One region of the Streptomyces sp. NPDC088252 genome, then DNA from elsewhere that is predicted to be linked to it. Evidence: riboswitches for the same ligand, from Rfam matches in the RefSeq annotation. Region 1 holds a riboswitch; each other region holds the start of a gene.
The links. A riboswitch is a leader RNA that binds a small molecule or an ion and turns the genes downstream of it on or off. The one in region 1 is predicted to bind cyclic di-AMP.
Positions count from the first base shown of each region.

Region 2: linked by a shared signal. The riboswitch ahead of ACIOHC_RS20370 (C40 family peptidase) and the one ahead of ACIOHC_RS36460 (LysM peptidoglycan-binding domain-containing M23 family metallopeptidase) in region 1 are both predicted to bind cyclic di-AMP.
Region 3: linked by a shared signal. The riboswitch ahead of ACIOHC_RS10070 (transglycosylase family protein) and the one ahead of ACIOHC_RS36460 (LysM peptidoglycan-binding domain-containing M23 family metallopeptidase) in region 1 are both predicted to bind cyclic di-AMP.

Region 1 is NZ_JBIURS010000027.1:869-10,429, reverse strand. Features, by position in the region: gene ACIOHC_RS36465 (SGNH/GDSL hydrolase family protein) at 48-893, opposite strand; gene ACIOHC_RS36460 (LysM peptidoglycan-binding domain-containing M23 family metallopeptidase) at 1,158-2,099, opposite strand; cyclic di-AMP (ydaO/yuaA leader) riboswitch at 2,103-2,263, opposite strand; gene ACIOHC_RS36455 (alpha-galactosidase) at 2,554-4,653, opposite strand; gene ACIOHC_RS36450 (tyrosine-protein phosphatase) at 4,880-5,692, shown strand; gene ACIOHC_RS36445 (DUF6126 family protein) at 5,714-5,881, opposite strand; gene ACIOHC_RS36440 (XRE family transcriptional regulator) at 5,915-6,523, opposite strand; gene ACIOHC_RS36435 (aspartate aminotransferase family protein) at 6,606-8,003, opposite strand; gene dxs (1-deoxy-D-xylulose-5-phosphate synthase) at 8,000-9,561, opposite strand, start outside.
Region 2 is NZ_JBIURS010000009.1:154,415-163,975, forward strand. Features, by position in the region: gene bioB (biotin synthase BioB) at 1-909, opposite strand, end outside; gene ACIOHC_RS20350 (8-amino-7-oxononanoate synthase) at 1,052-2,200, shown strand; gene ACIOHC_RS20355 (DUF397 domain-containing protein) at 2,271-2,477, opposite strand; gene ACIOHC_RS20360 (helix-turn-helix domain-containing protein) at 2,503-3,363, opposite strand; gene ACIOHC_RS20365 (ATP-binding protein) at 3,568-3,999, shown strand; gene ACIOHC_RS20370 (C40 family peptidase) at 4,139-4,612, opposite strand; cyclic di-AMP (ydaO/yuaA leader) riboswitch at 4,616-4,788, opposite strand; gene ACIOHC_RS20375 (hypothetical protein) at 5,185-5,493, opposite strand; gene ACIOHC_RS20380 (ATP-dependent Clp protease proteolytic subunit) at 5,501-6,136, opposite strand; gene ACIOHC_RS20385 (hypothetical protein) at 6,312-6,554, shown strand; partial or broken gene ACIOHC_RS20390 (caspase family protein) at 6,663-7,127, shown strand; partial or broken gene ACIOHC_RS20395 (IS5 family transposase) at 7,585-8,396, shown strand; gene ACIOHC_RS20400 (methyltransferase domain-containing protein) at 8,509-9,273, shown strand; partial or broken gene ACIOHC_RS20405 (IS630 family transposase) at 9,320-9,561, shown strand, end outside.
Region 3 is NZ_JBIURS010000004.1:90,950-100,510, reverse strand. Features, by position in the region: gene ACIOHC_RS10085 (nucleoside triphosphate pyrophosphohydrolase) at 1-594, shown strand, start outside; gene ACIOHC_RS10080 (cytochrome P450) at 637-2,025, shown strand; gene ACIOHC_RS10075 (transglycosylase family protein) at 2,131-3,069, shown strand; cyclic di-AMP (ydaO/yuaA leader) riboswitch at 3,370-3,540, shown strand; gene ACIOHC_RS10070 (transglycosylase family protein) at 3,544-4,305, shown strand; gene eno (phosphopyruvate hydratase) at 4,729-6,015, shown strand; gene ACIOHC_RS10060 (septum formation initiator family protein) at 6,208-6,678, shown strand; gene ACIOHC_RS10055 (DUF501 domain-containing protein) at 6,739-7,272, shown strand; gene ACIOHC_RS10050 (exopolyphosphatase) at 7,396-8,337, shown strand; gene ACIOHC_RS10045 (NAD(P)/FAD-dependent oxidoreductase) at 8,819-9,561, shown strand, end outside.

The DNA of each region.
Region 1 (9,561 bases):
GTGCCGTGCCGGACGCCGCGAGCCGGTGAACCCTCCCGGCCACAGCACTAGAGCGGCAGGAGGTCCGGCCGCTTCGCCTCGACGTGGTCGCCGGAGGACTCGCCCCGCAGCCGACGGCCGATCCACGGCACCAGGTACTCGCGTGCCCAGTGGATGTCGTCGCGCCGGACTTCGAGCGTGCCGCGCTGTGCCTGCGGGGGCCATTCCTGGTCGGGGTCGGCCGGCACGTCGAGGCCGAGGACCTGGGCGGCCCGCAGCGCGACCCTGGTGTGTCCCTCGGGCGACAGATGGAGCCGGTCGTCGTCCCAGGCGCGCCTGTCCTGAACGGACCGCAGCGACCACAGGTCGAGGACCGGGCAGTCGTAACGGTCGGCGATGGACCGCACATGGGCGGTGTAGGTGGCGATCTTGCCACGCAGATGGCGCAGCACGGGAACGCCACGGGTGTCGAAGCCGGTGGTGACCAGGACGGTGCCGACCGATCCGGTCAGCTCCGCGACCGCACGCTCGAAGCGCTCGGCGACGTCGTCGGGGTCGGTGCCGGGCCTGATGATGTCGTTGCCGCCCGCGCAGAAGCTGACCAGGTCGGGTGCGAGCTCCTTGGCGCGCGGCACCTGCTCCTCGACGATCTGGTCCAGGAGTCGTCCGCGTACGGCGAGATTGGCGTACCTGAAATTCCCGTGCGCGGAGCCTTCGGTGTCCGTCGCCGTACCGGGGTCCGGGAGCTGGTCCGCGAGAAGCACCGCGAACCGGTCCGCCCAGCCGACAAAGGTTCCGTCCGGGCCGGGGTCGCCGACCCCCTCGGTGAAGCTGTCGCCAATCGCCGCGTACGACCCGATGACACCATGTCGGTTGATGACGCCACGTTGATTATTTCTCGAATCGTCTGCCACAAACGCTTATCCTGCACCGCCGAATGTGACCTACGCGACCGTAATAAGGGGTTGACGGGTGGTGAGATAGGCCACCCGGTCAGGTTTTGGTAAAGGGGGAATAAGCAGAAGGGGCGGTGCGCTGCCGCGCACCGCCCCTTCTGTGCGGCTCGGGTCACCCCCAGGGCCTGTCGTCCGGATCACGCCGGGCTCGCGTGCCCGGCACGCCGATCCGGCCCGATCCGGACGAAGGACGCCGGTTGTTCAACTGCCCGGCTGTTCGGCTCAGACGTAGATGCCGTGCGAAGCCAGGAAGGCGATCGGGTCGATGTCCGAACCGTACGCCGGGCCCGTGCGGACCTCGAAGTGCAGGTGCGGTCCGGTGGCGTTGCCGGTGGCGCCGGAGAGCCCGATCTGCTGACCGGTGCTCACGGACTGGCCCGCCGAGACGGAGATCGAGGACAGGTGACCGTACTGCGAGTAGTGGCCGTCGGCGTGCTTGATGACGACCTGGTTGCCGTACGCGCCACCCCAGCCGGCGGTGACGACGGTGCCGGAGGTGATGGCCTTCACGCTGGTGCCGGTGAAGACGGGGAAGTCGATCCCGGTGTGGCTGCCGCTGGACCAGTTGGAGCCGGAGGCGCGGTAACCGGTGGTGTGGTTGCCGGGAACCGGGTGGGCGTAGCCGGAGCCGCTGCTCTGGGCGGCCGGGGCGGAGGTCTTGGACTCCTTGGCCGGGGCGGACTTGGCCGGGGCGGACTTCTCCACGACCGACGAGGGAACCGAGAGGGCCTTCGAGGGGAGGGCCGATCCCGCGCCGGCGCCGGTGGCCGCGTCGTCGGCCGACGCCTTGCCGCCGAGCGTCAGCTTCATGCCCGGGAAGATCAGACCGGGGTCGTTGCCGACGACCTCGCGGTTGTCCTGGTACAGCTTCTGCCAGCCGCCCTCGATCTTGTGCTCGGCGGCGATCTTCGACAGGTAGTCGCCGGAGACGACGGAGTAGGTCGTGGTGGCGGCCTGCTGCTGCGCGACCGGCTGGGCCGGGGCGGCATGCGCGGCGATGGAGGCGGACTGCGCGGCGGCGGCCGGGGCGGCCTGTTCCGCGGCGTGGGCACCGGTGGCGCCGAGCAGCGGCAGCGCGATGACGGCGCCACCGGCGCCTGCGGCGGCGACACCACGGGCGATGACGCTGGACTTCGTACGACGATGCTTACCCGATATGGGCATGGGGTGTTTCCTCTCCGGCGCCTACGAGGTGAGCTGTCGGGTTCGGGCTGGAGATGCCCGGCCGCGCCGAGCGCGACTTCACCCCGAGCCGGCCGGATTTCTCCGATCGGCGGCCTACCTGGTTCCCCCGCTCCTGCCACACGATGAGTGGGTGCGAATTCCGGACGGCGGCAGGATTAGGCGGTCCGACCGGATTGACGGCGACCGTAAGCGAGTCGGGACGGCGAGAACAAGCCACCGGTTCCGCACCGGAATCCGCGCCGAGAATTCGACGCGGAATTCCGGTCACACTCCGTGGATCGAGGATCTTGAATTTCCGCGCCGCGCACGGAATACCCGACCACCCCGCCAGCACACACCGTCACGGATATGATCCCGCTCACGAGAGGGCGACCATCCACCCGACAAACAGTGCGAGTTCGGGGTGAATCTACGCATTACGGACACATCACGTTCATCGCTCGCGCCGCAGCCTCAGTACCCCCGCGTCGAGATCCCCCTGAAGCCCGGTGTGCAGCCCCTGGTGCAGCAGCACCGAGCCGTGGTGCACCGCCCCGGTGTCCAGGCAGGTGTACATCGCCGCGGGGTCGAGCCCGCGCAGCCTGAGGGCCGGGGGCCGCTCCCCGTACCTCTGCGCCTCCAGCCACATCAGGACCACGCTCTCCTCCCCGTGGACGTACTGGAGCGCACTGAGTCCGCCCCGCGGGGCGCGCAGCCGGTACAGGGAGCCGTGCTGCACCACCGGCCGGATCTCCTTGTAGAGGCCCACCCAGTCCCGCGCCTCGGCGAGTTCGCCCTCACTCCATTCGGTGAGGTCCCCGCCGACCCCGAGCACACCGGCCATCGCGCTCACGAAGCGGAAGCGCAGCGAGCTGACCCGGTCGTTGAGCTGGACGTTCGGACTGTCGGTGACCCAGGCGGCCATCACCCGGGCCGGATGGATCTGACCGAAGCCCTCCTGGATGGCGAGGCGGTCGAGCGGGTCGGTGTTGTCGGAGGTCCACACCTGGTCCGTGCGGGACAGAATCCCCAGATCGATCCGGCCGCCGCCGCCCGAGCAGGACTCGAAGGCGACCGAGGGGTGCGCGGCCCGGAGTCGGTCGATCAGCGCGTAGAGGGCGTGCACATGCTCGACCCAGAGCTTCTGCGGATACTCCTCGCCGGGCCAGCCCGCATCGGTGAAGGAGCGGTTGAAGTCCCATTTCACATAGTCCACGGGCGCGCTGGAGAGCAACGTGTCCAATTGCTCGTAGAGATGGTCCCGCACATCGGTGCGGGCCAGATTGAGCACCAGCTGATTACGGAACTCGGTACGCGTCCGGCCGGGGAAGTGCTGCACCCAGTCCGGGTGTGCGCGATAGAGATCGCTGTCGGCATTGACCATTTCCGGCTCGACCCAGATGCCGAACTGCATTCCGAGACCGTGCACTTCGTCGGCGAGCGGCTTCAGCCCGCCGGGGAAGCGGGCCGGATTCGGCGTCCAGTCCCCGAGCCCCGCCCGGTCACTGGTGCGACGGCCGAACCACGCGTCGTCCACGACGAACAGTTCGACACCCATCGCGGCGGCCCGCTCGGCGAGGGCGCGCTGCTGCTCCTGCGAGATGTCGAAGCCGGTCGCCTCCCAGGAGTTGTAGAGCACCGGCCGCAGACTCTCGGCGTCCGGGATCACATGGGCCAACTGCCAGGTGTGCCAGGCCCGGCTCGCCCCGCCGAACCCCTCCGCGCTCCACAGCCCGGCGAAGACGGGTGTGACGTAGGACTCCCCCGGTCCGAGCAGCAGCAGCCCGGAGTCGTCGTAGCCCGCGCCGCCGGTGATCTGCACGAGCCCGTCGGGGAGCCGCTGTACGGAGATCCGCCACGACCCGGACCAGCCGAGCGCGCATCCGTACACCTCTCCGCTCTCCTCGGTCGCCGCACCGTCGGCATCGAGTGCGACCCACGGCAGGTACTGGTGGCCCGTATGGCCACGCCTGCTGGAGATGACGCTTTCGCCGTACGTCAGCTCCGCCCGTGCGAGCCGGGACTCCGCCGCCCAGCGGCCGTGCAGCCGGCTCAGCCGCCAGCCGTCGCGGGCGGGCAGCGCCCAGGCGGCGGCGTCGGCGCGCAGCAGCTCCAGCGGCGGGCCGTCGGGCCCGGCGTGGGCGACGGTGGCCCAGCGCTCGATCACATCGGAGTCGTTCCGCATCCGGTAGTGCAGCGTGAGGGCGAGCCGGTGCGCGGAGTCGGTGAAGCCGATGCGGAGTTCGTCCCCGTCCACCACGGCATCGGTGAAGGCCCACTCCGTGCCACGGACCTCGGGGGTGCGCACCGAGAGGGCCGGGCGGACGAACCGCGGGCCGCCCTCCACGGGATACTCCTCACGGCCGTCGAGCCAGGACTCGAACCCCCTGGCCGGTGGTTCCGGCGCCGCTGCCAGGGCCTCGGCCGCGGCAAGGGAGATCCGCGGTCCCCAGTGGAGATGGAGCAGTTCGTCCCGCTCGGTGATGCGCAGTGCGTAGCTGCTGCTCGCCCCGGTGAGCAGCCAGGTCCGACCCTTGTCGCCAGTCTCGATCATCGCTCCCCCACATTCCAACAGTTCCGCACATCATCGACCATCGTCGGGCAGGCGGGCAACGGTCTCGCGACGAAATTCACTGGACGGATTCACCACCGGAGCACGGAGGTTCACGAGGTATCGACAAGGAAAGGCCGAGATGATTGCCTGAGGAATCAATGTCGTATCGTCGCGGAAGTGACCTTGTCGGCGACTCGCGTCGACGCCAGACACCCCAGGAGTCCCTGTGACGCAGCAGTTGCCGCAGATCCCGTCGACGGAACCCGAACTGGCAGGTGTCCGCAATTTCCGCGATGTGGGCGGACTGCCCACCGCGGACGGCCGGCGGGTGCGGTACGGACGGCTCTTCCGCAGTGGTCACCTCGCGCACGCCACCGCCGAGGACGCCGCGTTTCTCGGCGGTCTCGGTCTGCACACCGTCTTCGACTTCCGCAACGCCGCCGACCACCGGCTCGACGGCCTGGACGTGGAACTGCCGGGCGTACGCAACGTGAGCATCCCGCTCTCCGACCCCGCCGACGGCGCCGAGTTCTGGCAAATGGTCCGCGACGGCGATCTCGACCAGCTGCGTTCGCTCCTCGCCGACGGCAAGGGGACGAACCGGATGATCGCCTCGTACCGCTCGATCATCCTGGACCGTACCGCCGAACACAGCCGGGTGCTGCACGCCCTGGCCGAGGACAGCGTTCCGGCGTTGATGCACTGCGCGGCGGGCAAGGACCGGGCCGGTCTGTCGATCGCGGTGTCGCTGCTGGCGGTCGGCGTCGAGCGCGAGGCCATCGAGGCCGACTACCTCAAGTCCAACGACGCCCACCGCCGCTACCGGGTGCGCCGCAGCGACACCTCGGCGAACGGCATGTCGCCCGAGGTGATGGAGCTGCTCAACCCCCTCTTCGGCGCCCACGCCGCCTATCTGGACGCGGCCTTCGCGACCATCGAGGAGACCTGGGGCAGCACCGACCGCTATCTCTCCGAGGGGCTGAAGCTCGCCCCCGAGACCCGTGAGCGGCTGCACGAGCAGCTCCTTGACCAGGAGTAGCCCGACCGCCCCTCGCGGCGGTCAGCCCTTGCCGGCCACCGCGAAGAGCAGGTACAGGAAGGCCGCGAAGATGTGTCCCGCGATGAGGTAGGCGAACAGCCGGATCACCACACCGCGCGGGAACTTCCGCTCCTGGGCCTCGTAGTTCTTCCTGGACCCGAGCGGGTCGAAGTTCTCTGAATCGGACATGACAGTCCTCTCTGGCGACCGGACGGACCGGTCTCAGCGACGGTGGATACCACTGCCGAGGCACAACTCGGCGGCGGGGCTCTGCAGCAGGGTGTGGACGAAGAGCAGCTCGGCACCGTCACGGTCGACGGCCGTGATCCGGTGCGGGGTGAGCGAGTCGAAGTGCGCGCTGTCACCGGGGGCGAGATCGTGCACGGTGTCCCCGAGCGTGACCCGCAGGTGCCCGGCGAGCACGTACAGCCATTCCTCACCGGGATGGACGCGTACGAGGTCGCCCTGCGCACCGTGCGGAACCCGGACGCGGAGCGCCTGCATCGCCCGGCCGGCACCGCCGGCCCGCCGGTACATCCAGCCGTCGGCCTCGGCCCCGTCGAACCTTCCGCCACGGATGATCGCGTCACGTTCCGGGGGCGTCTCGCCCAATAGTTCGGAGACCGTCGTACCGTAGATCCTGGCAAGGCCGAGGAGCATCGGCAGCGAAGGCTGACGACGGCCCGTTTCGAGCCGGGAGAGATGGGCGGGCGAGAGCCCGGCCCGCTCGGCGGCGGTCTCCAGGGTGAGACCACGGCTGCGGCGCAGATCGCGCAGGCGTGGCGCGATCCCGGGCAGCTCGTCGGCCACCCCTCCGTCCGGAGTGTTCATGTACCCATTGGGCCAGGAGCTTTCCTCAGAGGCAAATTCCTTACCTCTGAGGCAAAAACCCACGAGCCGCACATTCCGCGGGTCAGCGGTTGGCGACGGCCTGCTTGACCAGTGTCCTGCCGAAGTCCCACATCAGCCCGCCACCGCTGTGGGCGTCGTCCATCACGGCGGTGAACGCGGTGACGAACCGGTCGACCTCCGGCTCCCCGATCACCAGGGGCGGAATCAGCTTGATCACCTCCAGATGGTCGCCCGAGACCTGGGTGAGGATGCGGTGCTTCTGGAGCAACGGAACCACCACCATCTGCGCGAAGAGGCCCTTGCGGGCCGCCTGCAGCATGGTCCAGCGGCCGCGCAGCTTCAATGACGACGGCCGCCCGAACTCGATGCCGATCATCAGCCCGCGCCCGCGCACCTCGTGCAGCAGCTCGTAGCGGTCGACCAGTGCGGCCAGACGCTCGCGCAGCAGATCGCCGGTACGGCGCGCGTGGGCGACGGTCCCCTCGTCCTCCATCACCGCCAGGACCGCGAGACCGGCCGTCATCGCCTGTGCGTTGGAGCCGAAGCTCGCGGAGTGGACCAGGACCCGGTCCATGGACGAATAGACCTTCTTGAAGATCCAGTCCTTGCCCAGCGTCGCCCCGACCGGCACATAGCCGCCGGAGAGGGCCTTGGCGACACAGACCAGATCCGGTTCGACTCCCTCCTCGTGCTGGTACGCGTAGAAGTCGCCGGTCCTGCCGAGGCCGGTCTGCACCTCGTCGGCGATGAGCAGCGCCTTGTGCTGGTGGAGCAGGTCCTGTGCGGCCCGCAGGAAGCCGGGCGGCGCGGTGTGGACGCCCTTGCCCTGGATGGGCTCGACGACCAGCGCCGCCACGTCGCCGCGTTTCAGCTCCCGCCGCAGCGCGTCGAGATCACCGAGCCCGATGGCGGTGTCCGGCAGCAGGGGCGCGAAGCCGTCCCGGAAGCCGCTCTCCCCGTTCACCGAGAGCGAGCCGGTCGTCAGCCCGTGGAAGGCGTGGGCGCAGTAAAGGATCCTGGGCCTGCCGGTGGCGTACCGGGCGAACTTGAGGGCGGTCTCGACGGCCTCCGTACCGCTGTTGCCGAAGAACACCCGGTCCAGGTGCGGGCTGTACGTGAGCAGCTTCTCCGCCAGCAGCCCCGGCAGCGGCTGGCAGTCGAAGCGGGTGAGGTCGGCGAGCGAGGCGTCGAGGACGTCGTGCAGGGCCTTGCGCACCACGGGGTGGTGCCGGCCGAGCCCCATCACCCCGAATCCGGCGAGCATGTCGAGGTAGTCGTTGCCGTCCGCGTCCCAGAAGTGCGCGCCCTCGGCCCGTTCGTAGACCTTGTCGAAACCGATGGTGTGCAGCATGCGGGGCAGCTGGTGATTGAGGTGTCTGGTGTGCAGCTCATAGCGTTCGGCGCCGCGCTCCGCGAGGAGCTGTGCCAGATCGAAGCCCTTGGGCCCGTCGTCGTTCATGCCCCGCTCTCCTCGGTCCTTCTCGCTGCGTCCTTGGCGGCCAGGGCCGCGCTGATCCGCCCGGCGATCTCCACCGGTGTGAGCCCGATGTCCGCCAGTACCTCGGCACGCTTGCCGTGGGCGAGGAACTGCTCGGGGATGCCGAACGTCCGCAGGGGTACGTCCACACCGGCGTCCCGCAACGCCTGTCCGACCGCCGAACCGACGCCCCCCGCCCGGCTGTTGTCCTCCACGACGGCGACCAGCCGGTGCCGCTCGGCGAGCGGGGCCAGCTGTTCGTCGACCGGCTTGACCCAGCGCGGGTCGACGACGGTGCAGCGGACGCCGCCGCCCGCCAGCAGGTCCGCGGCGCCGAGACAGACCGGGGCGAGCGCACCGACGGACACCAGCAGTACATCGGGGTCGTCCGCCCGGTGCAGCACGTCCATGGAGCCGATCCTGTCGATGGCCGGGATCGGCTCCCCCACCGACTCCTTGGGAAACCGGATCACGGTGGGCGCGTCGTCGACGGCGACGGCCTCGCGGAGCTCGGCCCGGAGCTCGTCGGCGTCGCGCGGGGCGGCGATCCTCAGCCCGGGGACGACCTGCAGCACCGACATGTCCCACATGCCGTTGTGGGAGGCTCCGTCGGGCCCGGTGACCCCGGCCCGGTCCAGGACGAACGTCACCCCGCACCTGTGCAGCGCGACATCCATCAGCAACTGGTCGAAGGCCCGGTTGAGGAAGGTGGCGTAGACGGCGACGACCGGATGCAGTCCGCCGGTGGCGAGTCCCGCCGCGCAGACCGCGGCGTGCTGCTCGGCGATCCCGACGTCCCAGACCCGGTCGGGGAACGCTTCGGCGAACTTCGTCAGTCCGACGGGGTGCAGCATCGCCGCGGTGATGGCCACGACGTCCGGCCGCTCGGCGCCGATCGCGGCGATCTCGTCCCCGAAGACGGCTGTCCAGGTCGGCGCTCCGGCCGGGGCCAGCGGTGCGCAGGTCAGCGGGTCCATCGCACCCACGGTGTGGAAGCGGTCGGCCTCGTCCCGGAGCGCGGGCGGGTACCCACGGCCCTTCTCGGTGAGGCAGTGCACCAGCACCGGACCGTGGAAGCGTTTCGCCCGGTGCAGTGCGGATTCGACTGCCGCGACGTCATGGCCGTCGATCGGGCCGACGTACTTGAGCCCGAGGTCCTCGAACATGCCCTGCGGGGCGAAGGCGTCCTTGAACCCTTTCTTCGCACCGTGCAGCGACTCGTACAACGGCTGTCCGATGACGGGCGTCTGCTGGAGCACTCCCTTGCCCCAGGAGAGGAAGCGTTCGTATCCGTCGGTGGTACGGAGCGTGGCGAGGTGGTTGGCGAGGCCACCGATCGTCGGGCCGTACGAACGCTCGTTGTCGTTCACCACGATGATCAGCGGACGGTCCTTCGCGGCCGCGATGTTGTTGAGCGCTTCCCAGGCCATGCCGCCGGTGAGTGCGCCGTCACCGATGACGGCCACGACGTGGTCGCTCCGCCCCAGTACCTGATGGGCCTTGGCGATGCCGTCGGCCCACCCGAGGACGGTCGAGGCGT
Region 2 (9,561 bases), on a different contig from region 1:
ACTGGTGAGGTAGTCGCCCAGGAAGATGGAGTTGACCAGGTGCAGGGCGAGCGGCTGCATCGAACGCAGATGCACCTCGCGCCCGCCCGCGAGCCGTACCTCCACATCCGGACAGACGAACCTGACCATCGCCAGAATGCGCAGACACCGCTGCGGGGTGAGGTTCCATTCCTCGGCCAGCGGGGTCCCCTCGAACGGGATCAGGAAGTTCACCGGCACCGAGTCCGGGTCCAGTTCGCGCAGCGAGAAGACGACATCGACCAGATCGGCGTCGCTCTCACCCATTCCGGCGATCAGCCCGGAGCACGCCGAGAGGCCGGCGGCCTGCGCCTGCTGCACGGTCTCCACCCGGTCCGCATAGGTGTGGGTGGTGGTGATGTCGCCGTACGTGCCCTCGGACGTGTTGAGGTTGTGGTTGTACGCGTCCGCGCCCGCCGAACGCAACCGCTCGGCCTGTCCGTCGGAGAGCAGACCGAGGCAGGCGCACACCTCGACGCCCTCGTGTCGATCCTTGATCGCCTCGATGGTCTCCGACACCCGGTCCACATCACGGTCCGTCGGACCACGACCGCTCGCCACCAGACACACCCGCTTGGCGCCACCCGCCACCCCGGCCGCGGCGGCCTTCGAGGCCTCGTCCGGTTTCAGCCAGGTGTACTTGAGGATCTCGGCCTTCGAGCCCAGCCGCTGCGAGCAGTACGAGCAGTCCTCGGGGCAGAGCCCGGACTTGAGATTGACCAGATAGTTCAGTTTCACCCGTTGCCCGAACCACTGCCGGCGCACCTTTCCGGCCGCGGCCACCACTTCGAGCAGATCGTCGTCCGAGGTCGCCAGCACGGCGAGAGCTTCTTCACGGGTCGGCAGTTCGCGCCGCAGTCCCTTGTCCACCAGCGTGTTCAGGAGGTCCATGGCGTCGATCCTGGCCTACGGCACGGCCCGCGGCCAAGGAGGAACCGGACAAGAGCGCGCGTCGAGGGTGTGTGTATTGCCACACCATGACCGGCCGCACCCCCGGTTAGCCTCTGTGAGCTGCCTACAAAAGGGACCGCTCATGCCCTTCGACCCGTTCGACTGGATCGACGACGAGGCGCGCCGCCGCGCGGACGCCGGACTCGTCCGCACGCTCCGCCCCCGGCCCGCCGAACCGGAGCTCCTGGACCTCGCGAGCAACGACTATCTGGGGTTGACCCGGCACCCCGAGGTCACCGCCGCCGCGGCGGAGGCCGCGCACCGGTGGGGCGGGGGCGCGACCGGATCGCGGCTCGTGACCGGCTCCACCGCGCTGCATGCCGAGTTCGAGGATCAACTGGCCGATTTCTGCGGCTTCGAGGCGGCACTGGTGCTGTCCTCGGGCTACGCGGCCAATCTCGCCGCCCTCACCGCGCTCACCGGCCGAGGCTCGCTGATCGTCTCCGACGCCGGCAACCACGCCTCGATCGTGGACGGTTGCCGGCTCTCCCGGGCCGAGACCGCCGTCGTGCCGCACGCCGATCCCGATGCCGTGCGCAAGACTCTGCGGGCACACACGGGGCGCGCTCTGGTGGTCACCGACTCGGTCTTCTCGGTCGACGGCGACGCCGCGCCACTGCCCGAACTGGTCGATGCCTGCCGGGCGGAGGGCGCCGCACTGCTCGTCGACGACGCGCACGGCCTCGGTGTGCTGGGGGACGGAGGTCGGGGTGCGCTCGCCGCCGCCGGGCTTGCCGGCGGCGAGGGAATCGTCACCACACTCACCCTCTCCAAGTCCCTGGGCAGCCAGGGCGGAGCGGTACTCGGTCCGGCCACGGTCATCGAACACCTGATCAACACGGCCCGTACGTTCATCTTCGACACGGGACTGGCACCGGCCGCCGCAGGCGCCGCCCTGGGCAGCCTGCGGCTGCTCGGCCGCGAGCCGGAGCGCGCCGCCAGGGCCCGGACCGTGGCCGCCGCGCTGTACGAGGGGCTGACGGCGGGCGGACTGACCGCCGCACGCCCCGACGCGGCCGTGGTCTCGGTGCGGGCACCCTCGGCGGAGGCGGCTGTGCGCTGGGCGGCCGACTGCCGCACCGCGGGCATCGCGGTGGGTTGCTTCCGGCCGCCGTCGGTGCCGGACGGCGTCTCCCGGCTGCGGCTGACGGCGCGGGCGGATCTGACCGACGAACAGATCGCCACGGCGGTGGCGGTCGTGCGGCGAACCGCCCCCGTCGGCCGGCCCTGACGGCCGATCGACCGTTTCCGCCGACCGACCGTTTCCGCCGACCGACCACCTCTGTGGGCGGTCGTGCCCGTCAGCCGGCCGAACGCCGATGCAGGCCGGAGACGAAGGTGGTCCAGGCCTCCGCGGAGAACCGCAGTGGTGGCCTGGACACGTCCTTGGAGTCCCGCACGGCCATGCGCCCGTGACCGAACGGCGCGGCTTCCACGCAGTTGTTCATGCCCGTGCTGCGGCTGCTGCGCCGCCACCGTAACTCGTGCTGTGCGAGGCAATCCGACATGACGCCCCTCTCGGGCAGTCCGGGGTCACCGACCGTCGCGGTCGATCGCGGCGATGAGGTCCAACGAGTGCTGCGGCGACAGCGCATGTGCCTGCATGGTGCGGAAGGCCGAGCTGTACGCCTCAAGGTCTTCTTTCCGCTCCAGGTAGAGGCTACTCGTCAAATGGTCGAGAACTACCACGTCCAGATCAGAAGTGTTCGGAAATGAGAAGATAACGAAAGGCCCGGTGAGGCCGGCGTATCCGCCGACCGAGAACGGCAGTAACTGGAGTTCCACATGGGGCAGTTGAGCCACCCGGGCCAGATGGCGCAGCTGGTTCCTCATCACCAGGCGCCCGCCGACCTCGCGCCGCAGCACCGCCTCGTCGAGCACCGCACTCAGCCGCAGCGGCGGATCGGTCCGCAGCACCCCCTGGCGGGCGAGCCGCACCTCCACCAGGGAGTCCAACTGGCCGGCGGGTAAACCGTCCAGCGAAGCCCGGGTCACCGCGCGTGCGTAGTCCGCCGTCTGCAGAAGTCCCGGCATCACCGAGGTCTCCAGGGTCCGTGCGGTCCGCGCCTGCGACTCCAGACTGATGAAGTCGCGGTACTGCGGAGGAATCAGGCCGCGATAGGCATGCCACCACCCGGTGCCGCCACCGCCCGCCGAGCCTGCCAGCGCCTCCAGGAGCGTCCGGAGCCGGGTGTCGTCCACGCCGTACGCGTCCATCAGTCCGGCCACATCGGCCGGGCGCACCCCACTGACACCGGTCTCGATCCGGCTCAGCTTGGACTGGTGCCAGCCGAGCCTCCGCGCGGCGTCCCGACTGGTCAGTCCCGACGCGTGGCGCAGCCTCCGGAGCTCCTCCCCGAGCTTGCGGCGTCGTACCGCAGGGCCGTAGTGCATGCGCGGCCTCCCTCCCTCTCGTGCCGAGCGGACAGTGTGGCGCCCGCATCCGGTTTCGTGTGGCGGGGTTCACCGCATTGAGCGACAGATATATGCATATCTTGGTGGATCGCCGTCGGGGAGGGCAGCATCGATGGCAATCTGGCGCGAAGCGCAACCGGGACCGATCCCGCGTCGGTCCGGGTGGGAAAGGGACGGCTCGCCATGGCAGACCATCAAGAAGCAAGCCTCACTCTGCCGAGCGATCCGGCCTCGGTTTCGGCGGCCCGGAAACATGTGGTCCGGATGCTCACCGAATGGGGCCTGACCGCCGACACCGAGTTCGCCGACAGTATCCGCCTCATCGTCTCGGAGCTCGCGACCAACGCCGTCCAGCACACCTTCGGGCAGTCGCCCACCTTCGCCGTGGACCTGAGACTGGAGCAGGAGGAACTGCTGTATCTGGGGGTGACGGACAGCCACCCGCGCTGGCCCCGTAGGCTGCCCGCCGCCGTTCAGCAGGACAACGGGCGCGGCATGGTGATCATCCGCTGTCTGGCCAAGGAGTGCGGCGGCCGGCTCACCGTCACGCCCACCGCCGACGGCGGCAAGACGGTCTGGATCGCGCTTCCCTGGAGCATCCCCGTGCAGGGCTGACCGAGGGCGGGAGCGACGCACGGCGCGCCGCGTCGGGCCAGGTGACCGCCCCCGCATCAGTGACGGGCAGGTCAGCGACACGGGACGGTGCACCGCCGGCGAATCGCGGCCGGAGGACGGCCAGGATCCCCCGGACGGGTCAGCCGACCCGCCCGTAGTAGACCCTCTTCGTCCAGATCTTCTCCAGCCGGACCACCGCGCCGGTCCTCGGCGAGTGCCAGATCTTGCCGTGGCCGGCGTAGATCCCCACGTGGTAGACGCTGCGACCGTAATGGAAGAAGACCAGGTCGCCGCGTTTCCTGTGCTTGGCCGAGACATGGCGGGTCTTGTTGTACTGCTGCTGGGCGGTGCGGGGGAGCTTCTTGCCCGCCTTCTTGAACGAATAGACCGTCAGCCCCGAACAGTCGAAGCGGTTGGGGCCGGTGGCCCCCCACCCGTACGGCGACCCCTTCTTCGACGCGGCGATGTTCAGCGCCTTCATCGAGGGAGTCGCCGCCTGGGCCTCCGGCGTGGCGCCCGGGGCGAGCATGGTGCCGCCGACGGCGGCCAGAGTCAGAACCGAGGCCGTACCGGCCCGGACGAGCAGAGACGGGACATGAACCTGCGCAGCCATGCGCAACCCTTCGTCAGCCGCCTGTGAAGGATGACCTGTCGGGTTCGGGCTGGCGAAGTTGCCCGGCCGCGCTCGGCGGCTTCACCCCGAGGGTCGACCGGTGATCCGGTCGACCCGTTGTGCTCGGGTCCTCCACTCCTGCCGATCCACTTCTGTCGACCAGGCATCCGGACGGCGGCAGGACTCGGCGTCCGCCCGGACCGCCCCGTCGCGGTGGCGGGGGCTTGTCGTCCCAGGGATCTTGACTCACCGACTGCCGGATTTCCGAGAGGAAACAGCGATTTGTGAGGCTCCTCACGACTGACCCGTTCGGGTGGGGGTGACGAATTCGGGGGCCGGGGCGCTCACCGGGACCCGGCCCGTACCAGCGGTGGAATCATTGATTCCGATCACTGGTCATCTGAAAAACGCAAGTTGAGATATCCCGCGCGAGGGGGGCTTTCTACGCCGAACGAGCGAGGTATTTCGATGTGCCCACCGGGCGTGTCATGTACGGGAGTTGGCCGAATCCCGGCTGCTGGTGGGGTCGCGGGAGCCGGCCGGACCCCGGCGGCGGGGCCGGCGGAGGCTGATCAACTCGGCGGAGCGGGGGGTATGGTGACGCGTCCGGCCCGTCGCTCCCCGTCCAGTACGCGCAGGGCTCGCGCCAGGGTTCCCGTGTGGATCTGCGCCTCGCCGCGTTCATGCATCGACGCGAGGGCATCCCGCAGCGCGCCCGCCCGGGCCACCAGTGCCTGCGCCGCGCGCAGCGCGCCATAGGTGTCGCTGCCGCGCGCCGGATTGATCCGGCCCAACTGGTCGAGGACTTCGAGGTAGCGGTCGATGAACTCCCCCTCCGCGCGGGTCAGTGCGGGCAGTTGTGGCAAGTGTGGCGGCTGCACCGGGCGTTCACCTCGTGCCGTGCGGGGGGAGTGATGACTTCCGGTTCTGCGTGAGGTGGTCCACCAGGCCGTATGCCTTGGCGCCCGGCGCGTCGAGAATGAGGTCGCGCTCGATGTCGGTGGCGATCTGCTCGGCGCCGCGGCCGGTATGACGGGCCAGCAGTGTGATGAGCATCTCGCGGATGCGTTCCAGTTCCCGGGCCTCGATCTCCAGGTCGGAAGGCCGGCCCTGCACCGGCTCGCTGAGCGCGGGTTGCTGAACGACGACCCGGGCTCCCGGCAGTGCGTGCCGTCGGCCCGGAGTGCCCGCGGCGAGCAGTACCGAGGCGCAGGAACCGGCCTGGCCGAGGCAGAAGGTCTCCACGTCGCAGGTGAGGTACTCCATCGTGTCGTAGATCGCGGACATGGCTCCGAACGAGCCTCCGGGGGAGTTGATGTAGAGCGAGACGGGTCGGTCCGGAGCGTCATGTTCCAGATACATGAACTGGGCGATCAGGTCGTTGGCCGCGGTGTCGTCGACCGGGGTGCCCAGGAACACGATCCGCTCGGCGAGCAGCTTGGAGTACGGGTCGAAGGTGCGGGTTCCGCTGGTCGTGCGCTCGGTGAACTCGGGCAGTACGTAGCGGGCGCTGGGACGGAACAGCATGGGTGATGCCTCTCCTCCGGGTCTGTACGCAGTCCGCGTATCGGGGTCCGTGCGGGGCCTGCGCGAGTTTCTGTAAAAAATGTACAGGACGTACAGAAGGTTATGATGGCTCTATGACGGTGCGCCAGTTCGCGCCCGCGACGGACGGAAGCCAAGGGGGAGGGGTCGATGTATGTCGGAGTACCACTTTTCCGTGGACGGGGACTCGCCGGGACGGGACCTGCGCCAACTCGCGCAACGGCTCCGCCAGGACACGGCGATCAGGACCGGCGCAACTCTCGCCCTCCGGCCAGCGCCCCCTGCCGAGGGCGAGATGGGCACGACCCTCGACGTCATCGCGCTGATCCCCCCGGCCATCGACGCCGGTCGTCACCATCGAGCGCAATGGTGTACGGGTGACAGTGGACTCCGGTGATCCGGCCGTCGTCGCCCGGCTCGTCCAGGCGCTGGAGAGCGAGTAGCCGCCGGATGCCGCCTCCCCGCCCGGAATCCTCACGGGTGGTCCTGGTCGGTGTCGCGGACTATGACCACCTGCCGCCTCTCCCGGCCGTCCGGAACAACCTTGCCGCGCTCGCCCGGCTTCTTCACCTCAGCCCCAGGCTGGGGCCTGCCGTCGGGGCATTGCACGGTCGTCGCCGACCCCAGGCAGCCATCCGAATTCATCGGCCCCGTTCGAGGGGCGGCCGCGGAAGCTACTGACACCCTGCTCATCCACTACAGCGGGCACGGTCATCCCGATGACGAACTGCGGTACTCGGACTCGGTCACCGGCTCCAGGCCGGACGAGCCGTGGACCCGCCTGCCGTATACACGGCTCAAGTCCGTGCTGATCCAGACTCGGGCGGAACGCCGGGTGGTGATCCTCGACAGCTGCTTCAGCGGGCAAGCCCACGGGCTGATGGTGGACGCGGCCGACACCCTGCGGGTCCAGGTAGCGACAGCGGGAGCGGTGGTCATCAGCTCCGCCCGCCATGACCTGCCCGCGATCGCGCGCATTGGTGAAACCTACACTGCCTTCACGGGTGAGCTGCTCCAAGTGCTCACGCACGGCATCGCCAGGTGGGCCTTGCAGAGATTACCGTCGACACCGCATACACCCATGTCAAGGCGGCCCTGGCGGCGCAGGGGCGCCCCACGCCTGACCGCACTGGTACCGACACCTCGGGCTCCCTGGTCCTCACCCGCAACTCCGGGTTCCGGCCGGACTTCCCTATGGCTGCTCCGTGACCCGCTCCCGGGACGCATCTACGGGCGCTGGCCCGCCGGTTGCTCCCGGTGGCGGCGGACGCCCAAGCCGCATCTCGACGCTACGAGCAGCCGGTGTCGGCAGAGGCCCGCAGCACATCCCGGCGCTATGCGGAGCCGATCGCGATCGGCGAACGGCGAACGGTACGAGCTCATCTCCCCCCTCGGGTGGGATGACTTGGGAACGGTGCATGTGACCTATGACCGTCTCGTGGAAGTTCCTCCGTCCTTTGCTGCCCCAGTCCTTGCACGGACGGAAGCGTCTGGACGACCGAACCGTGCTCAACGGGATCGTGTGGAAGTTCCGGACGGGCACGGCCTGGCGGGACGTGCCGGAGTGGTACGGCTCCTGGCACACGCTGCCCACCCGCTTTTGCCGGTGGGCCCTGGACGGCACCTTCGAGCGGATGCTCCGGTCCGCCCAGGCCCGGGCGCACGCGGCGGGCGAGATCGACTGGGTGGTGTCGGTCGACTCCACCGTCGTACGCGCCCACCAGCATGTCGGCGGGGCCCGGAAAGGGGGCTCCGCATCCCCGCACTCGGACGCTCCCCGGGCGGCCTGACCAGCGAGATCCACCCGGCCTGCGATGCCCTGGGGCGCCCGCTCGGCTTCGTGCTGACGGGCGGCAACACGAATGACTGCGCGCAGTTCACCGCCGTGATGGAGGCGATCCGGGTGCCCCGCGTCGGGCCGGGACGGCCCCGGCTGCGGCCCGCTCATGTACTGGGCGACAAGGGCTACGGCTCCCGCGCGATACGCACCTGGTTGCGGCGGCGCGGCATCGCCCACACCATGCCCGAGCGAGCCGACCAGAATCGCAACCGGGCCCGCCGCGGCAGCCGAGGCGGACGCCCGCCCCGCTTCGACAAGCAGCTCCACAAGCATCGCAACGTCGTGGAACGGTGCTTCAACCGCCTCAAGCAGTGGCGTGGCATCGCGACCCGCTACGACAAGACCGCCGAGTCCTACAAAGCGGCCGTCACCCTCGCCTCGCTCCTGATGTGGGCGTGACATTTGAAGACAACTCCTGCCGGGATCAGCGGCGCACTTCGCCGTGCCCGCTTGGCGCCGTAACCCGAAAAGCAGTGGCCGCGCGGGCTCGGGGCCACATACGTTCGCCTCCATGGGTGACGCAACTTTCGGGCATCCGCGGCTCGCCGCCATCTACGACCCACTCGATCCGGACCGCAGCGATCTCGACGCGTATCTCGCGATGGCGGAGGAGTTCGGCGCGCGGTCTGTGCTGGACATCGGGTGCGGTACGGGCGTGTTCGCGCTGCTGCTCGCAGAGCGCGGGATGACGGTCACCGGGATCGATCCCGCGCGGGCGTCCGTCGACGTCGCGCGTGGCAAGCCGGGCGCGGAGCGGGTGCGCTGGCTCGACGGCGACGCGGGGGACCTGCCGCCCATGCAGATCGACCTGGTGACGATGACCGGGAACGTCGCCCAGGCGATCGCCGAGCCGCAGGCGTGGCGTACGACGCTGCGCGGCGCGTACGAGGCGCTGCGGCCCGGCGGGCGGCTTGTCTTCGAGACGCGTGATCCGGCGCAGCGTGTGTGGGAGGAGTGGGCGGAGTGGACGCGCGAGACCACGTACCGCATGACGGATATCCCGGGCGTCGGCCACGTCGAGACCTGGGCCGAGCTGACGGACGTGAGCCTGCCGCTGGTGAGCTTCCGGGGTACGCACGTGTTCGCTGCGGACGGGGGCGTACTGACCTCGGAATCGACGCTCCGCTTCCGTGAACGTGCGGAGATCGAGCGGGACTTGCACGAGCACGGCTTCGTCGTCGAGGACGTACGCGACGCACCCGACCGGCCGGGCAGGGAGTTCGTGTTCGTGGCGCGGCGCGGTACCGCGGAGCCCGTCCCTCCCGGAATGCTCTAGGGAGCGTGCGCACCACACAGCGCCGGGCAGACGGGACTTATGCCGCGTCCGGGTGCGCGTCGACGAGAAGTCGCAGATCCAGGCCCTGGACCGCTCTCAGCCGGTGCTGCCGATGATGCCCGGGGTTCCGCAGCGGAGCACCCACGACCACGTACGCGCCGGCACCACCACCCTGTTCGCCGCTCTGGAGGTCGCCACCGGCAAGGTGATCGGTTCCCCGCACCGCCGCCACCGTGCCGAGGAGTTCACGAAGTTCCTCATCAAGCTCGACGAGGAAGTCCCGGCCGG
Region 3 (9,561 bases), on a different contig from region 1:
GATCTGGTCCAGATCATGGACCGGATCCGGATCGAGTGCCCCTGGACCTCGCAGAAGACCCACAAGGGCCTCGCCAAGTACGCCATCGAGGAGGCGTATGAACTCGTCGAGGCGATCGAGGACGGCGACCGCGACGAGCTGCGCGAGGAGCTCGGGGACGTGCTGCTCCAGGTCGTCCTCCACGCCCGGATCGCCGAGGACGGGGAGGAACCGTTCTCCGTCGACGACGTGGCCGCGACCCTCGTCGAGAAGCTGATCCACCGCCACCCGCACGTCTTCGGCGACGAGACCGCCGAGACCCCCCAGGACGTGCACGCGCACTGGCTGCGGACCAAGGCCACCGAGAAGCGGCGCGACTCGGTCACCGACGGAGTGCCGCTCGGCCAGCCCGGCCTGGCGCTGGCCGCGAAACTGGCCGGCCGGGTCCGTACCGCGGGGCTCGACGTGGCACTCCCCACGGGCGACGGCATCGGGTACGAGCTCCTCGCGCTCGCCGTGCGCGCCGAACAGGACGGCATCGACCCCGAGGCCGCGCTGAGGGCCGCGGGCCGCGCCTACCGGGACGCCATCCGAGCGGCGGAGGGCAACGGATAACGTCGGGGGGTGAACCACAGCCCCGCCGACCGCCCCGCCGATCTGCCCGCCGACGGCCCCGCCGGTGATTTCGGTGACCGCCCCGCCGACGGCCCGGCGGACCACCCCGGCTCCCGCCCTGTCGACGGCCCCGCCGGTGACCCCGGCGATCACCCCGCCGTCTGCCCCGTCGGTGCGCCCGAACTCTTCACCTGGGAGTTCGCCACCGATCCGTATCCGGCCTACGCCTGGCTGCGCGAGCACAGCCCGGTGCACCGCACCGCGCTGCCCAGCGGCGTCGAGGCGTGGCTCGTGACCCGGTACGCGGACGCCCGGCAGGCGCTCGCCGACGGCCGGCTCTCCAAGAACCCGGCGCACCACGCCGAGCCGGCGCACGCCAAGGGGAAGACGGGCATCCCGGGCGAGCGCAAGGCGGAGCTGATGACGCATCTGCTGAACATCGACCCGCCCGACCACACCCGGCTGCGCCGTCTCGTCTCCAAGGCGTTCACCCCGCGACGGGTCGCCGAGTTCGCGCCCCGCGTGCAGGAACTGACGGACCGCCTCATCGACCGTTTCATCGCGGAGGGGGAGGCGGACCTCATCCACGACTTCGCGTTCCCGCTCCCCATCTACGCGATCTGCGATCTGCTCGGCGTGCCGCGCGAGGACCAGGACGACTTCCGGGACTGGGCGGGCATGATGATCCGCCACGGCGGCGGTCCGCGCGGCGGGGTGGCCAGGTCGGTGAAGAAGATGCGCGGCTATCTCGCCGAGCTGATCCACCGCAAGCGGGAGAACCCGGGGGGCGATCTGATCTCGGGGCTGATCCGGGCCAGCGACCACGGCGAGCACCTCACCGAGAACGAGGCCGCGGCCATGGCCTTCATCCTCCTCTTCGCCGGCTTCGAGACGACGGTCAATCTCATCGGCAACGGGGTGTACGCCCTGCTGCGCAACCCCGTGCAGCGTGAGCGGCTGCATCTCTCCCTCGATGCGGGGGAGAGCGAACTGCTGGAGACCGGCATCGAGGAACTGCTGCGCTACGACGGCCCGGTGGAGCTGGCGACCTGGCGGTTCGCCACCGAGCCTCTGACACTCGGCGGGCAGGACATCGCGGCCGGTGACCCCGTGCTCGTCGTGCTCGCCGCCGCCGACCGCGACCCGGAACGCTTCGAGAACCCCGACACGCTCGACCTCGCACGGCGTGACAATCAGCACCTCGGATACGGGCACGGCATCCACTACTGCCTGGGAGCACCACTCGCCCGGCTGGAGGGACAGACCGCGCTCTCCACGCTCCTGAGGCGCCTTCCGGACCTGCGGCTTGCGGTGGAACCTGCCGATTTGCGGTGGCGTGGCGGGCTCATCATGCGCGGACTGCGCACGTTGCCGGTGGAGTTCGAGCCGGGGGTCCCCACGACGCAAGGTGACACACTGTCAACTCTGTGACTTTCACGTGATCTGCGCTGCATCGACTTGTGACACGCGTTCGAGTCCCGCTAGGTTCACCGTTCGACTCACCAGTCACTCGTCAGTCACACGGAAGGCAACCCCATGGGCTCCGCGAACGGCAGACACCGTCGCCCTCGTCAGGCACCCGCCATCGTCGTCGCCGCGGGCGTGACCGGCTCGGCCATCGCCATCCCGCTGCTCGGCGCGGCCGGTGCGCACGCGGCCGACGCCACGACCTGGGACCGGGTGGCCGAGTGCGAGAGCGGCGGCATGTGGAGCGCCGACCTCGGCAATGGCTTCTACGGCGGCCTGCAGTTCTCGCCGGAGACCTGGAAGGCGTACGGCGGCGAGTCGTACGCCCCGCGTGCCGACCTCGCCAGCCGCGCGCAGCAGATAGCCGTGGCCCAGAAGGTCCTGGCCGACAAGGGTCCGGGGGCGTGGCCCAGCTGTGCGGTCATCTCCGGTCTCGCGGCGGACGGGGCGCTGCCGGGTGTCGACCCGGGGATCGCGCCCTCCGGCGAGCCGACGAGCGGTGCGGAGCCGGCTGACGGCGAGTCGGCCACCCCGTCCGATGCCGCCACGCCGTCGGACAGGGCTGGCGCCTCGGGTGCCCACGGCAAGTCGGCGGGCAGGAAGGGCCACTCCGCGAAGCCTTCGGCCACCGAGTCGGCCGCCCCGTCCTCGGGCCCGTCCGACGATGCGTCCGATTCACCCCGTACGTCCGACTCGTCCAATGGTGTGAGCGGCAAGCACCGCGGCGCCCCGGCGCCCGAAGGGAGCCCGGACGCGAACGGCGGCGTCGACCGCGAGTCGGGTCGCCATGCCTCCCGCGGTGGCGGCGACGCCCGCGACGCGGGCGCGGCGGCTGCCGACGGCGCGTACACCGTCCGTTCCGGCGACAACCTCTGGGCGATTGCTGACGCACAGAAGGTTCCCGGCGGCTGGCCCGCACTCTATGAGGCCAACAGGGGGACGGTCGGCTCCGACCCGGACCTCATCCTCCCTGGCCAGAGCCTCCGTCTCGACGTGAAGGCCGACTGAGGGCAGTCTGAAAATCGGCTAATAGAGCCTCAAAAATCGGGGTAGTTAGGGGACCTATGTCCACTTATGCGTAAGTGAGACATGGGTCTCTTTGCGTCAACTGGCGTGTCGCGCCCGGGGAGCCCTTCCGCATCGCCTCCGACCTGCGAAAACGACGGTTCCTCAGATGCAAGTAAGGGCTGATTGTCCGATGTGTCCATCGTTGAATGTGGGGGTTGCCTGTGTTTACGGTCGGAACCGCTCGCACCGCGGGCCCCGTCGACCGTCACGCCGAATCCTGCCGTCGGTCGAAGGGAACAGACGCGTAAAGCGCCGTAGGCAGGAGCGGGGGACCCAGGTAGGCGCCGGCCCGATCGCCGAAAGGTGGATCAGGGGCGGCTTGGGGTGAAGTCGCGTGCTAGGACGTGCGACCGGGCAACTCACTTGGCCCGAACCCGACAGCTCACCTCGTAGGCGTCGGTGAGGAGAAGTTCCATGCTGTTTTCCAGCAAGGGCAAGCACCGCCGCCCGTCCAAGGCCGTCCGTGTCGCCACGCTCGCCGGTGTCGCCGGTACCGCCGTCGCCGTCCCGCTGATGGGTGCGACCGGTGCCTCCGCAGCCTCCGTCGCGACCTGGGACGCCGTCGCGCAGTGCGAGTCCGGTGGCAACTGGTCCATCAACACCGGCAACGGCTACTACGGCGGGCTGCAGTTCTCGCAGTCCAGCTGGGCCGCCGCCGGCGGTACGCAGTACGCCCCCCGTGCCGACCTGGCCACCAAGGCTCAGCAGATCGCCACCGCCGAGAAGCTCCTCGCCATGCAGGGCCCGGGTGCCTGGGGCTGCGCCGGCGCCGGCAACCTGCGCAACGACGGTGTGGACCCGGGCGTCGACACCGGCTCCTCCTCGAAGACCAACTCCGGCGCCACGCAGCAGCAGAGCGCCCCGGCCGCGCCCGAGCGGCAGTCGCAGCCGGCCCAGCCGAAGAAGGCCGAGCGCACCGAGGCCCCCGCCACCAACCGCTCGGACCGCTCCACCGCCCCGCAGGCCGAGTCGAAGAAGACCGTCACCACCCCGACCGGCGAGAAGGTCGAGAAGGGCGACGGCGAGTACAAGGTCGTCTCCGGCGACTCCCTGAGCCGGATCGCCGCCGACCACAAGGTCAAGGGCGGCTGGCAGCACCTGTTCGAGCTGAACAAGGACATCGTCAAGGACGCCGACCTGATCTACCCGGGTCAGCAGCTGCACCTGACGAAGTAGTCCGGGGCCTCTCCTCCCTGAGCACCCCGGCCCGGCGCGCATTCCCCCGTACGCGCCGGGCCGGGGTTTCCGTGTGGCCCCCTGCTTCTGCGGGGCGCGTCACCTCTGTATGTGCGGCGGCTCCGTCCCGGCGGGGCGCGTCGTCCCCGTATCGCATCCCTGAGGGCGGGCCCGTATCGCGTCCGTACGGGCGGGGCCGGCCTGGGTCCCGGGGGCGGCCCCGGCGGTGCGTGATCGTTCAACTTCTATAGTTACTGGCCAGTAAAATTCTGGCTGTTTGCCCCGCAATACTCGCTCTTGGGTCCTTTTTCGTCCCAGGGGACGGGCGGTCGTCCGACTGAGCGGGCCGGGCCGGTTAGGCTCTTGTCGCAAGGCCAAAGTGACCCTGCACAACCAGTGTCATATCCCAGAAGGAGATGCCTCGTGCCGTCCATCGACGTCGTCGTAGCCCGGGAAATCCTCGACTCCCGGGGGAACCCCACGGTCGAGGTCGAGGTTGGCCTCGACGACGGCAGCACGGGCCGTGCTGCCGTGCCGTCCGGCGCCTCCACCGGTGCGTTCGAGGCCATTGAGCTTCGCGACGGTGACCCCAACCGCTACCAGGGCAAGGGCGTGGAGAAGGCCGTCCTCGCCGTGATCGAGCAGATCGGCCCGGAGCTCGTGGGGTACGACGCGACCGAGCAGCGGTTGATCGACCAGGCGATGTTCGACCTGGACGCCACGGAGAACAAGGGCTCGCTCGGCGCGAACGCCATCCTCGGTGTCTCCCTGGCCGTCGCCCACGCCGCCTCCGAGGCCTCGGACCTGCCGCTGTTCCGCTACCTCGGCGGCCCGAACGCACACCTGCTGCCCGTTCCGATGATGAACATCCTCAACGGTGGGTCGCACGCCGACTCCAACGTGGACATCCAGGAGTTCATGATCGCCCCGATCGGCGCGGAGTCCTTCTCCGAGGCCCTGCGCTGGGGCGCCGAGGTCTACCACACGCTGAAGAAGGTCCTGAAGACCAAGGGTCTTTCGACCGGTCTCGGTGACGAGGGCGGCTTCGCGCCGAACCTGGAGTCGAACCGCGCCGCCCTGGACCTGATCGTCGAGGCCATCAAGGAAGCCGGCTACGTCCCGGGCAAGGACATCGCGCTCGCGCTCGACGTCGCCGCCTCGGAGTTCTACAAGGACGGCAAGTACGAGTTCGAGGGCAAGTCCCGCTCCGCCGCCGAGATGACCGAGTACTACGAGGAGCTCGTCTCCGCGTACCCGCTGGTCTCCATCGAGGACCCGCTGTACGAGGACGACTGGGCCGGTTGGAAGGTCATCACCGACAAGCTCGGCGCCAAGGTGCAGATCGTCGGCGACGACCTGTTCGTCACCAACCCGGAGCGTCTGGCCCGCGGCATCGAGGAGGGCTCCGCCAACGCCCTGCTCGTCAAGGTCAACCAGATCGGTTCGCTGACCGAGACGCTGGACGCCGTCGAGCTGGCCCAGCGCAACGGCTTCAAGTGCATGATGTCCCACCGCTCCGGCGAGACCGAGGACGTCACCATCGCCGACCTCGCCGTCGCGGTGAACTGCGGTCAGATCAAGACCGGCGCCCCGGCCCGCTCGGACCGCGTCGCCAAGTACAACCAGCTGCTGCGCATCGAGGAGATCCTCGACGACGCCGCGGTGTACGCGGGCCGCTCGGCGTTCCCGCGGTTCCGCTCCGAGAGCTGACCGGGGCAGCACTCCGCGAACTGATCGGCACAGCGCTCCGCGAACCGGTGAGCGCGACGCTCCGCGAATCGTCAGGCGCGGCAAGGGCTGACCGCAGGCCCTCACGGGCCGAAGGCACCGGCCTCCGTCCGTCCCCGCACTCGGTCCCGTACCGTGTGCGGGGACGGACGTGCGTAATGGGGAGGCGGAGACATGGCCGCGAAGGACCGGGACCGGTTCTCCACCGCGACCCGACTGCGGCTGCTCGGTGAGCAGACCGCCGCCCGCGTCTACCGGTCGCAGAACCGCCGTCAGGCCCGTCGCTCCCGGCTCACCGGCCGGGCGGCCTTCCTCGCCCTCGTCGTCTGCTCCCTGGTGGTCGCGCTCGCCTACCCGATGCGGCAGTACGTGTCGCAGCGCGACGAGATCGCCGACCAGGAGCGCCGGGCGCAGGAGGCCCGAGCCCGCACCGAGGAGCTGCGCGACGAGAAGGCGCGCCTCCAGGACGACGCGTACATCAGGCAGCTGGCCCGCAAGCACCTGCACTACCTTCTCCCCGGAGAGACCGGTTATACGGTGATCGACCCCGACGCGGTCAAGGAGCGCAACGGCGAGACGGACGATTCCGGCCGGCCGTGGCACTCCAACCTCTGGGACGGCGTGGACAGCGCCGACCGCGACTGACTCCCTTCATCCCCTCTGCAGAACCGCAGTTCGAGCAGCCCGATCAGAACCTAGGCAGGCATGGAAACCCCCCCTCCGCAGACCGAGTCCACCGCGCCCACCGAGGCGGACATCGCCGCGTTCCAGCAGCAGCTGGGCCGCCCGCCGCGCGGGCTGCGCGCGATCGCGCACCGCTGCCCCTGCGGCAATCCGGACGTGGTCGAGACGCAGCCCCGGCTGGAGGACGGTACGCCGTTCCCGACGACGTACTACCTGACGTGCCCGCGTGCCGCGTCCGCGATCGGCACGCTGGAGGCGAACGGCGTCATGAAGGAGATGACCGAGCGCCTCGCCACGGACCCGGAGCTGGCCGCCGCGTACCGGGCCGCGCACGAGGACTACATCGCCCGGCGTGACGCCATCGAGGTCCTTGAGGGCTTCCCGAGCGCCGGCGGCATGCCGGACCGGGTGAAGTGCCTGCACGTGCTGGTCGGGCACTCGCTGGCCGCCGGGCCCGGAGTGAACCCGCTGGGCGACGAGGCGATCGCGATGCTGCCCGAGTGGTGGCGCAAGGGGCCGTGCGTTTCGCCGTGCGGCGTGCCGGACGAGGACTGACCGTTCCCCCTCCGGGGGCTCTGCCCCCGGACCCGCCCCTCGATCGTCGGAGGGGCTTGAATGGGGGCTCTGCCCCTGACCCCGCTCCTCGATCGTCGTAGGGGCTTGATCCGGGAGTACTTCATGACCCGCGTGGCCGCCATCGACTGCGGTACCAACTCCATCCGACTGCTCGTCGCCGACGCCGACCCGGCCACCGGCGAGCTCGTCGAGCTCGACCGGCGGATGGAGATCGTCCGCCTCGGCCAGGGCGTCGACCGCACCGGCAGGCTCGCGCCCGAGGCCCTGGAACGCACGTTCGCCGCCTGCCGCCGGTACGCGGCGGTGATCGAGGAGCACGGGGCGCAGCAGATCCGTTTCGTCGCCACCTCCGCCTCCCGCGACGCGGAGAACAGGGAGGACTTCGTCCGTGGTGTGCTGGACATCCTGGGCGTCGAGCCCGAGGTGATCAGCGGCGACCAGGAGGCGGAGTTCTCCTTCACCGGCGCCACCAAGGAGCTCGCGGGCCGCGATCACCTCGCGAAGCCGTATCTCGTCGTGGACATCGGCGGCGGCTCCACCGAGTTCGTCCTGGGCGACGATCACGTGCGGGCCGCGCGCTCAGTGGACATCGGCTGCGTCCGCATGACCGAGCGGCACCTCGTGCACGACGGTGTCGTGAGCGATCCGCCGGCCCCCGACCGGATCGCCGCGATCCGCGCCGACGTCGATGCGGCCCTCGATCTCGCGGAGGAGAGCGTTCCGCTGACCGGGGCCGCCACTCTCGTCGGTCTCGCCGGGACGGTCACCACGGTCGCCGCGATCGCCCAGGGGCTTGAGGAGTACGACTCCGAGGCGATCCACCACTCCCGGATCACCCTCGAACAGGTTCAGGGGATCACCGCACGGCTCCTCGCCTCCACCCACGCCGAGCGCGCCGAGATCGGTGCGATGCATCCGGGGCGGGTCGATGTGATCACCTCCGGGGCGCTGATCCTGCTGGCCGTGATGGAGCGGACCGGGGCCCGGGAGATCGTCGTCAGCGAGCACGACATCCTCGACGGAATCGGCTGGTCGATCGCCTGAGGGATTACGGGACACCCCTCAGGGGTTACGGCAGCCCTCAGGGGCCGCGGCGGGCCCTCCGGGGCCCCGAGAGATGCTCATGCGCACTCCGGCCTGCACTTTTGAGTCTTCATGGGCCACTCGGGGGGCACCTCGCGAGACATGTCGCGACGAAGTTCGTGAACTTCTTCACAAGGAATTCGGCCCTGCGGAAGGCGGTTCTGGTCCGTATGGGCACTCAGGGTCGCCTGCGGGGTCGTTCCGTGTCGATACGGGGCCGTTCCGGGCGCGTTGCCGGAGTGTGAATCGGGGCGGTGGTTCACCCCGCTCCGGGGGTCAAGGGCCAGCTCACAGGCGGTGAACAACGTTCGCCCCCGGGTCGCGGTTCCCTGTCGGCGCCATGACCTCGGTCACGTGGGCGGCGCAGTGTAGCAGAGGGTCGGTCATACCTTGTGAAGGGGCTCACGAACCCACCCCCCGAGGGGGGTGGATACTCGATGGCATGAGCACCACGGAGCGTCCCAGGATCCTCGTAGTAGGCGGTGGGTACGTAGGCCTGTACGCAGCTCGGCGCATTCTGAAGAAGATGCGCTACGGCGAGGCGACCGTCACGGTCGTCGACCCCCGGTCGTACATGACCTACCAGCCCTTCCTCCCCGAAGCCGCCGCCGGCAGCATCTCGCCTCGGCATGTCGTCGTCCCGCTGCGACGCGTACTGCCGAAGGCCGAGGTGCTCACCGGTCGCGTCACGACCATCGATCAGGACCGCAAGGTCGCCACGGTCGCGCCGCTCGTCGGCGAGGCCTACGAGCTGCCCTTCGACTACCTGGTCATCGCGATGGGCGCGGTCTCCCGCACCTTCCCGATCCCCGGCCTCGCCGAGCAGGGCATCGGCATGAAGGGCATCGAGGAGGCCATCGGCCTGCGCAACCACGTCCTCGAGCAGCTGGACAAGGCCGACTCGACGACCGACGAGGACGTCCGCCGCAGGGCGTTGACGTTCGTCTTCGTGGGCGGTGGATTCGCCGGTGCGGAGACCATCGGCGAGGTCGAGGACATGGCCCGCGACGCGGCGAAGTACTACACGAACGTGAAGCGCGAGGACATGCGCTTCATCCTCGTCGACGCCGCAGACAAGATCCTTCCCGAGGTCGGCCCGAAGCTGGGCACCTGGGGCCGGGAGCACCTGGAGTCCCGTGGCGTCGAGGTCTTCCTCTCGACCTCCATGGACTCCTGCGTCGACGG